Regions from separate parts of the Thauera sp. WH-2 genome, predicted to be linked through region 2. Evidence: predicted binding sites of a transcription regulator. Region 2 holds the regulator's gene; each other region holds the start of a gene.
The links. The regulator sigma-54, encoded in region 2, starts transcription at its own class of promoters, with help from an activator protein. The targets are predictions, from matches to a motif close to TGGCACGCTTNCTGCTNA.
Positions count from the first base shown of each region.

Region 1: metK (methionine adenosyltransferase) is a predicted target of sigma-54. The motif match lies at 1,935-1,952, and genes of this name have one in related genera.
Region 3: cydP (cytochrome oxidase putative small subunit CydP) is a predicted target of sigma-54. The motif match lies at 1,387-1,404, and genes of this name have one in related genera.

Region 1 is NZ_JBLWFG010000005.1:160,396-163,669, forward strand. It holds gene ACNKW1_RS10425 (calcium/sodium antiporter) at 1-521, opposite strand, end outside; gene metK (methionine adenosyltransferase) at 683-1,846, opposite strand; gene ACNKW1_RS10435 (lysophospholipid acyltransferase family protein) at 2,220-3,101, shown strand; gene ACNKW1_RS10440 (lysophospholipid acyltransferase family protein) at 3,098-3,274, shown strand, end outside.
Region 2 is NZ_JBLWFG010000003.1:11,804-15,077, forward strand. It holds gene ACNKW1_RS06595 (regulatory protein RecX) at 1-57, shown strand, start outside; gene lptB (LPS export ABC transporter ATP-binding protein) at 44-766, shown strand; gene ACNKW1_RS06605 (RNA polymerase factor sigma-54) at 788-2,245, shown strand; gene hpf (ribosome hibernation-promoting factor, HPF/YfiA family) at 2,263-2,586, shown strand; gene ptsN (PTS IIA-like nitrogen regulatory protein PtsN) at 2,727-3,212, shown strand; gene hprK (HPr(Ser) kinase/phosphatase) at 3,181-3,274, shown strand, end outside.
Region 3 is NZ_JBLWFG010000006.1:8,389-11,662, reverse strand. It holds gene ACNKW1_RS11040 (cytochrome ubiquinol oxidase subunit I) at 1-1,170, opposite strand, end outside; gene cydP (cytochrome oxidase putative small subunit CydP) at 1,160-1,357, opposite strand; gene ACNKW1_RS11030 (sigma-54 interaction domain-containing protein) at 1,529-2,887, shown strand.

The sequences.
Region 1 (3,274 bases), on a different contig from region 2:
TGCACGCTCCAGTGGCGGTCCCAGTTCGAGGTGGGGATCTCGGTTTCGAACTCATCCTGAACATTCTTCGAGGCACGCCGCGATTGAACGACCAGGAACACCGTGTACGCGATCACGAGAGCGAACAGCGTGATCGACTCGATCAGACCGATTCGACCGTCGAGCGCAACCACCACCAGTAGCGCCGAGGCGCCGATCATGATCGGGATCTCCTGGCGGATGATCTGCTCATCGACCAGCAGCGGCGTGATCAGGGCCGAGATGCCGAGGATCAGCAGGATGTTTGCGATGTTGCTGCCGACTGCGTTGCCGATCGCCAGATCCGGGCTGCCCGAGAGCGCGGAGCCCACTGAAACCGCCATCTCTGGCGCACTGGTGCCGAAAGCGACCACAGTCAGGCCCACCACCAGGGGCGACACGCCAAAGGACACCGCCAGGCGTGAGGCGCCGCGCACGAGGACGTCGGCGCCGATGACGAGGACGACGAGGCCGAGGACGAACATCAGGGTTTGCTGGAGCATGAGGAAGAGTCTTGCGTTCTGGTTCGGGGCGGGACAGTGCAGACTGTTGCGCAGGCCAGAGGTTCGCACGCGAGTACGATCTTGCGCGGTCCTGCGCGGACGATCAAAAGAAGACGCCCCTCACCGTTGCCGGAGAGGGGCGTGCGGTACCGGACGGTATTTTACAGCCCAGCGTCGGCGCGCAGGGCGGCCGCCTTGTCGGTCTGTTCCCAGGTGAAACCCGGCTCATCGCGGCCGAAGTGGCCGTAGGCCGCGGTGCGGAAATAGACGGGGCGCAGCAGGTCCAGGGCCTGGATGATCGCCTTCGGACGCAGATCGAAGTGGCGGCCGATCAGTTCGACGATCTTCTCATCGGCCACTTTCCCGGTGCCGAAGGTGTTGACCATCAGCGACACAGGACGCGCGACACCGATTGCGTAGGCCACCTGCACCTCGCACTTGTCGGCGAGGCCCGCGGCGACGATGTTCTTTGCCACGTAACGGCCGGCGTAGGCGGCCGAGCGGTCGACCTTGGACGGATCCTTGCCCGAGAATGCGCCGCCGCCATGGTGGGCCGCGCCGCCGTAGGTGTCGACGATGATCTTGCGCCCGGTCAGGCCGCAGTCGCCGTGCGGGCCGCCGACCACGAAGCGGCCGGTGGGGTTGACGAGGTAGCGGACGTCGCCCTTCATCAGCTCGGGCGGCAGTACCGGCTTGATGATCAGCTCGATCACCGCCTCGCGGATCTGCTCCTGGGTGACGTCGGGGTCGTGCTGGGTGGACACCACGACGGTGTCGATCGCCACCGGCGTGCCGTCGACGTACTTGACCGTGATCTGGCTCTTGGCGTCGGGGCGCAGCCAGGGCAGGCGGCCGTCCTTGCGCACCTCGGCCTGGCGCTGCATGACGCGGTGGGCGTAGTAGATCGGCAGCGGCATCAGGCTGTCGGTCTCGTTGGTGGCGTAGCCGAACATCAGGCCCTGGTCGCCGGCGCCCTGGTCGAGCGGGTCGTCGTTGGCAGCATTGACCCCCTGAGCGATGTCGGGTGACTGGCGGTTGATCGCAGCCAGTACCGCGCAGCTCTTGTAGTCGAAGCCGATGTCGGAGTTGTCGTAGCCGATGCGGCGGATCACGTCCTGCGCGATCTCGCGGTAGTTGGGGTGGGCGGTGGTGGTGATCTCGCCCGAGATCACGACGAGGCCGGTGGACACCAGCGTTTCGCAGGCGACGCGCGCCTTGGGGTCTTCGGCGAGGATGGCGTCGAGCACGCCGTCGGACACCTGGTCGGCGACCTTGTCGGGATGGCCTTCGGAGACCGACTCGGAGGTGAAGAGAAACTCAGCCATGCTGCTGCTCCTTGAAAAGCAAAAATCCCCGTCATTCTGGCCTTGCGTCTGCGGCCAGCTCCGGGGATTTCGTCGAGCAGCCGACGCTTTAGCAGTATTTGTGTGGCAGTCTCGCTGCCATGCCGCCCTGCAAGTTGTCGAGTTAACTCGGCGGCAAGTCGCGGATTATAGACCGAAGCGGCCGGGTGTGTAAGCATTCGGGGCGTACGGTGATCTAGGCCTATCCGTGGAAGCGGGCTTGCGTGTGAATGCTGCGACCGTGCAAGCAATTTTCGCAGGTGCGCTCGCGCCCACAGATGTCATCGCTGCTCCCACAGTCTCTCTCGTCGTTGTCGTGCCGTGACGCTTCGGGCACTTTTACGGGACCCCGTTCGTGTTGCTTCAAAGCTTGTTCCGACTGCTCTCGCGCCTGCCCCTGTCCTGGCTGCACCGCCTCGGCGGTTGGGCGGGCTGGCTGACCTACAAGGCCTCACCGTCCTACGCTCGCCGCCTGCGCGAGAACCTCTTCAATGCACTCGGTCGCGAGGACGAGGCGGTGCTGCGCGCGGCGATTGTCGAGGCCGGGCGCCAGGCGCTCGAGTTGCCTTTCATCTGGGGGCGGCCTGCATCCGAGGTGGTGGCGAGCGCCGTGCGCACCGAAGGCTGGGCGCTGGTCGAGGCCGCGCGCGCCGAGGGCGCGGGCATCCTCTTCATCACCCCGCACCTGGGCTGCTTCGAGATCACTGCGCAGTGCATTGCGGCGCAGATTCCGATTACCGTGCTTTACCGCCCGCCCCGCAAGGCAGTGCTGCAGCCGCTGATGGAAGCCGGTCGCGCACGCGGGCAGATGCGCACCGCGCCGGCGGACCTGTCGGGCGTGCGCAAGCTGGTGAAGACCCTGCGCAGCCATGAGGCGGTGGGCATGCTGCCCGACCAGGTACCGGGCGCGGGCGAGGGGGTGTGGTCCACCTTCTTCGGCAAGCCGGCATGGACGATGACGCTGGCTGCGCGCCTGGCGGCGGTGAAGGGCGTGCGCGTGATCTACACCTGGGCCGAGCGCCTGCCGCGTGGCGAGGGCTATGTGTTCCGCTTGCAGGCGCCTACCGAGGCGCTGACCGGCGAACTGGAAGCCGATGTCGCGATCATCAATCGCGAGGTCGAGCGCATGATCCTGCAGTGTCCGCAGCAATACCTGTGGGGCTACAACCGCTACAAGGGGCCGCGCCGTGAGCGCGAGGAGGATGTGCCCGGAGCGGATGCGGAGCGCGCATCGTGAGCCGCCTCGTCATCGCCCTGATCTGGCTCCTGCACTGGCTCCCGCTGGCGGTGCTCGCGCGCGTGGGCTCGGGCTTTGGTTGGCTGCTGTATTGGGTGGTGGTGCCGCGCCGCAAGGTGGCGCTGACCAACCTGCGCCTGTGCTTCCCCGAACTGTCCGAGACCGAGCGGCGA
Region 2 (3,274 bases):
TTTGCACCCGAACTGATCCGCAAGCTGCTGAAAGAGCCCCACGATGAGTCTGCTTAAGGTCGCCGGACTGCAAAAGCGCTACAAGGCGCGCACCGTGGTGCACGACGTTGGCTTCGAGGTCGGCTCGGGCGAGGTCGTCGGCCTGCTCGGACCCAACGGCGCAGGCAAGACCACCTGCTTCTACATGATCGTCGGCCTCGTGCGCGCGGACGGCGGGCAGATCACCCTGGACGGGAAGGATCTGACCCATCTGCCGATCCACGCCCGCGCACGCCTGGGCCTTTCCTACCTCCCGCAGGAGATGAGCGTCTTCCGCAAGCTCACCGTGGCCGAGAACATCCAGGCGGTGCTCGAGCTGCAGGGGCTGGACAAGCGCAAGGTCGGCGAGCGGCTCGAAGAGCTGCTGATCGAACTCGGCATCCACCACCTGCGCGACAGCACCGCGATCTCGCTGTCGGGCGGCGAGCGCCGCCGCTGCGAGATCGCCCGGGCGCTGGCCACCGATCCGCGCCTGATCCTGCTCGACGAACCCTTCGCCGGCGTGGACCCGATCGCGGTCATCGACATCCAGAAGATCATCCGCTTCCTGAAGGAGCGCGGCATCGGCGTGCTGATCACCGACCACAACGTACGCGAGACGCTCGGTATCTGCGATCGCGCCTACATCATCAGCGAAGGCCGTGTGCTCGCCAGTGGCGCACCGACCGAGATCATCGAGAACGAGCAGGTGCGCCAGGTCTACCTTGGCGAGCACTTCCGGCTCTGACTGCGCGCCCCTGCTCACGCCATGAAGCCCAGCCTCCAGCTCAAGCTCTCGCAGCACCTCACACTGACGCCGCAACTGCAGCAGTCGATCAAGCTGCTGCAGCTATCGACGATCGAGCTGAATCAGGAGATCGAGCGCTTCCTGCTGGAAAACCCGATGCTCGAGCGCGAGGAGGGCGAAGGCGAGTTCCTGCCCGCCGCCGCAAGCACGCCCAGCGAACAATCCCACCAGGAAGCACCGCAGGGCGAAGGCCCCGCCGAATCCGGCAGCGAGGCTCTGCAGCACGAAGGCGGAGAGGGCAGCAGCGAGGATGAGAGCATCGACTGGTCCAGCGTGGGCACCGGGGCCTCCAGCCGCAGCGAGGACGATGAGGACATCGATTATCAAGAGTTTCAGGCCGCCGGCATCTCGCTGCGCGACCACCTCGATCAGCAGATCGCCCTGTCGCCGCTGTCGGATCACGACCGCGCGCTGGTGCGATTCATCGTCGAGGCGCTGGACGATGACGGCTATCTGCACCAGCCGCTTGAGGAACTACTCGAACTGCTGCCGCCCGAATCGGGCATCGAACTCGAAGACCTGAGCATTGCCCTGCACCATGTGCAGAACCTCGAACCAGCGGGCATCGGCGCGCGCTCGCCGCAGGAATGTCTCGCGCTGCAGTTGCGCACACTGCCAGAGTGCGCGACGCGAGCACTCGCCCTCGAGGTCGCCACCAAGCACCTGGAACTGCTCGCCGAACGCAACTTCGCCAAACTGAAGAAGCTCACTGGCTCGGACGACGAAGCGCTGCGCGCGGCGCACGCACTGATCTGCAGCCTCGACCCGCACCCCGGCTCGCGCTATTCCACCAGCGAGACACGCTATGTGCTGCCCGACGTGGTCGTACGCAAGGTGCGCGGGCGCTGGTCGGTCAGTCTCAACCAGGACGCCATGCCGCGCCTGCGCATCAACCGCCTGTACGCCAGCCTGCTGCAGCAGAACCGCGGCCAGGGCGGCGGACTGGGCGGCCAGTTGCAGGAGGCACGCTGGCTGATCCGCAACGTGCAGCAACGCTTCGACACCATCCTCCGCGTTTCCCAGGCCATCGTTGACCAGCAGCGGCAGTTCTTCGATCATGGCCCTGTGGCCATGCGCCCGCTCACGCTGCGGGAGATCGCCGACCAGCTTGAACTGCACGAGTCGACCATTTCGCGCGTGACCACGCAAAAGTACATGGCGACACCGCGCGGCGTGTTCGAGCTCAAGTATTTCTTCGGCAGTCATGTCGCCACCGACACCGGTGGGGCGGCCTCTTCCACGGCGATTCGCGCGCTGATTCGCCAGTTGGTGGAAGCCGAAGACAGCAAGAAACCGCTGTCCGACGCCAAGATTGCCGAGATTCTAGGCCAGCAGGGTATCGTGGTCGCACGGCGCACCATCGCCAAGTATCGCGAATCCCTCAATATCCCGCCGGTCAGCATGCGCAAATCCATCTGACAACCACAGGAGTCACCATGAATCTCAACATCACCGGGCATCATGTCGAAGTTACCCCGGCCATCCGCGACTACGTCACCTCCAAGCTCGATCGCGTCATCCGCCACTTCGACAACGTCACCAGCGTTGCGGTAATCCTCTCCGTCGAGAAGCTCAAGCAGAAGGCCGAAGTGACCCTGCACGTGCGCGGCAAGGACATCTTCGTTGAAAGCGACGATGCCGACCTGTACGCCGCCATCGACTCGATGACCGACAAGCTCGACCGCCAGGTGCAGAAATACAAGCAGAAGATGGCCGAGCACAACCACGAGTCGCTGAAGCACCAGACCCCCGAGGACTGAGCCTTTCGTTACAGCCCCATGACCGGGGCGCGGTTGTGGTTATAATGCGCGCGTTTTGACGACGCCTGCGGCGCCCGCCCCGGAACGACAGTCGCCCCGGCGACCTGGAAGACCGGGGCGTCGTGTTTGCACACCTGCGAATGAGCCTGATATCCCAACTCCTGCCACTTCCCAATGTGGTGGTCGACCTCGACGCCAGCAGCAAGAAGCGCGTCTTCGAGCAGGCCGGCCTGCTTTTCGAGAACAACCAGGGCATCGGTCGCAGCACCGTTTTCGACAGCCTGTTCACCCGCGAACGCCTGGGCTCCACCGGCCTCGGGCAGGGCATCGCGATCCCGCACGGCCGCATCAAGGGCCTCAAGGATGCAGCGGGCGCCTTCCTGCGCCTGGCCACGCCAGTCCAGTTCGATGCGCCGGACGGCCGCCCGGTCAGCATGCTGTTCGTACTGCTCGTGCCCGAACAGGCCAACGAGACACACCTGCAGTTGCTCTCCGAACTTGCGCAGATGTTCAGCGATCGCGCATTCCGCGAAGCGCTGCTGAATGCGCCGGATGCGGCACACATCCACCAGATGTTCATGAACTGGGGCGCCCATGCGGCAGACCAGCCTGACCCGGCTGTATGAGACCCATCGCGACAGTCTCAGCCTGATCCACGTCAGCGGGCCGCTCGAGGCCCGCCTCAGCG
Region 3 (3,274 bases), on a different contig from region 2:
CCAGAACAGCGGCGTCACCTTGGGCAGCGTGTCGCGTGCGGCGCGGTCGATCAGCTCGGGGGTGACGTCGTCCATGGAGGCGACGTATTTCTTGAGCAGCAGGCCGAAGCCGAGGTCGTCCTTGACCTTGTCGAAGGCCTCGCGCAGGGCCGCATCCTGAGGGTTCTTGCGCAGCGCCTCGAGCAGCTTCACCGCCTCCACGCCCACCTTCACACGCTCGCGGTTCAGCGCGTAGATCTGGTTGAGGCCGGGCAGCTCCCTGTCGAGCGAGCGCGTGCCGATCAGGCCCATCACCCAGGGAATGTGGATCGCAAAGTCGTTCTTCATCTCGGCTTCGTTGGGCACGGCGATGACGTTGAAGCTGGCGGGCGCGGGTTCGGTCTCCCACATCGCCTCCATCGCCGCGAGCTTGGTCTGCTGCGCTTCGCCCAGCGCGTAGCCGGACTCGTCGCCGAGCACGATCACCGAGCAGATCGAGGCGAAGCCGAAGGCCGCCGCGATGCGGAACGAGCGCTTGGCGAACTCCACGTCGCGCCCGCGCAGCAGGTACCAGGCCGAGATCGACAGCACGAACATCGCCCCGGTCACGTAGCCCGCCGACACCGTATGCACGAACTTGCCCTGCGCCACCGGGTTGAACACCACCGCCCAGAAATCGGTGAGTTCCATACGCATCGTCTCGTAGCTGAACTCCGAGCCCACCGGGTTCTGCATCCAGCCATTGGCGATCAGGATCCACAGCGCCGAAAGGTTGGTGCCCACCGCCATCAGGATCGTCACCAGCAGGTGCTGCTGGCGCGACAGGCGGTCCCAGCCGAAGAAGAACAGGCCGATGAAGGTGGATTCGAGGAAGAAGGCCATCAGCCCCTCGATCGCCAGCGGCGCGCCGAAGATGTCGCCCACGTAGTGCGAGTAGTAGGCCCAGTTGGTGCCGAACTGGAACTCCAGCGTGATGCCGGTGGTGACGCCGAGCGCGAAGTTGATGCCGAACAGCTTGCCCCAGAAGCGGGTCATGTCCTTGTAGATCGTCTTGCCGGTCATCACGTAAACGCTTTCCATGATGACCAGCATCCACACCATGCCGATGGTGAGCGGCACGAACAGGAAGTGGTACATCGCCGTGGCGGCGAACTGCAGCCGCGACAGGTCGACGAGTTGCTCACTGACCATGGGTTTCTCCAGATGTCGTGTGTAGTTTTGAGCTTGCAGGGGTGGCAACCTGGGCGGCCATGGCGCCGGGATCGACCGGCACCTTCGCGTCACGGATGAAGGCCCACCACAGTGCGGTGATGAGCATCAGCTTGATGACGATGACCACGGTGATTTCACGCACCAGGCGACGATCGGTGGTGTTCATGAGGGGCTCCGGTTGTCGGTGCGCTCCCTTAATCAAGAGCCGTGCCAGTTCCGGTCATGTTCTGGATTTGATGTAAATCAAGACTTTCCGGTGGGATACACACGTCGGCATTGACGTGTTTTCTGTCACGGTGGCAGACTGGTGGCGTATAAACCGTCATGAGTGGCAGCCATGCAACCCGATTCACGTCCCTTGCCCGAACTCGTATCCTTTCTCGAAACCCTTGCTGAGCCGCACATCCTGTGCGACCGGGACTACCGCATCATTGCCGCCAACGCGGCGTATCGCAGCGCGCTCGGCGATGGGCGCAGCGTGGTCGGGCGGGCGTGCTACGACGTATCGCACCACTACAGCGTGCCGTGTGACCGGGCGGGCGAGTCCTGTCCGCTTGCGCGCAGCCTGCAGTCGGGTCAGCGCGAGCGCGTGCTGCACCTGCACCACACGCCGCGGGGGGAGGAATACGTCAACATCGAGCTCTCGCCGATACGCGACGCCAGCGGAGAGATCGCCTGGTTCATCGAAAAAATGGAGCCCATGCAGGTGGCGCGCGGCGCGACCGAGCATCAGGGCATGATCGGGCGCTCCCCAGCCTTCCAGCACATGCTCGAGCTGATCTCCAGGGTGGCGCCGTCCGATGCGAGCGTGCTGCTGCAGGGCGAATCGGGAACGGGCAAGGAGTTGCTCGCTGCGGCCGTGCATGAGGCCAGCCGGCGTGCCGAAGGGCCTTTCGTTGTGGTGGACTGCTCGGGGCTCCCCGAGACCTTGTTCGAAAGCGAGGTGTTCGGCCATGAGCGCGGTGCCTTCACCGGTGCCACCGCGCGCAAACCCGGGCTGGTCGAGGCGGCCAGTGGCGGCACCCTGTTTCTGGATGAAGTCGGCGACATTCCACTCGGCATGCAGGTGAAGCTGCTGCGCCTGCTCGAGACCGGCACCTACCGCCGTGTCGGTTCGACTGAGCTGCGGCGCGCCGACATCCGCCTGGTCTCGGCCACGCACCGCCCGCTCAAGCGCATGATTGCCGAGGGCAGCTTCCGCCAGGATCTCTACTTCCGCATCAACACGTTCCCGATTCGCGTTCCGGCCTTGCGCGAAAGGGAGGGTGACCTCGCTCCGCTGATCGAGGCGCTGCTCGAACGGGTGGCACCCAAGCGCAGGTTGTCGCTGTCACCCGCTGCCATGCGGGTGCTGTGCGACTACCCCTTTCCGGGTAACGTGCGCGAACTGCGCAACGTGCTCGAACGTGCCAGCCTGATGTGCGATGGAGACATCATCGGTCCCGAGCATCTGCCGGAGGAAGTGCTGGACCCGGTGCCTGATGAGGACGACATGTTTGGCGTGGCCGCGATTCCCTCTCCCACCGTGCAAGGTGCATCGGTCGACCTCGACGAGATCCAGCGCCAGGCGATGTTGCGTGCGGTGCGTGGCCACCGTGGCAGCCGGCGCGAGCTGGCGCAGAAGCTCGGCATCAGCGAGCGCACGCTGTACCGCCGTCTGCGTGAGCTCGGCCTGCTTGAGGACCGGGGTGGCTAGGGCGTGGGGGAAGACGGACCTGGCGTCAGGAGTCCGGGGTCAGGAGCCTGCGCGCGCGGAGCTGGTCGCCTGCGAGCGCGGTGGAAAGGCAGTGAGGGGGTAGGGGGTGCTGCCAAACTGACCGAAATGGCAGGTGAAATGGCGGTTTGGCGGAGTTTGGCGGCTCGGCACCTGTTCTGTCGCGCTACACTGGCTTTATTTTCGGGTGTTTTGAGAGCTGGCACGGTCGTTGCTTATGTAGTGTCGTGCGAAGCGGGACGAGTCGTGATCGCTGCATGATCGTCCCCCCCCTCAACGGTCTTGCCCCCGGCAGCGCTGGCCCGACGATATCCCCCGACCCGCTTCGCCTTTTTTCTTCCCCGCGCATTCCCTGCCGGTCCGACGAAC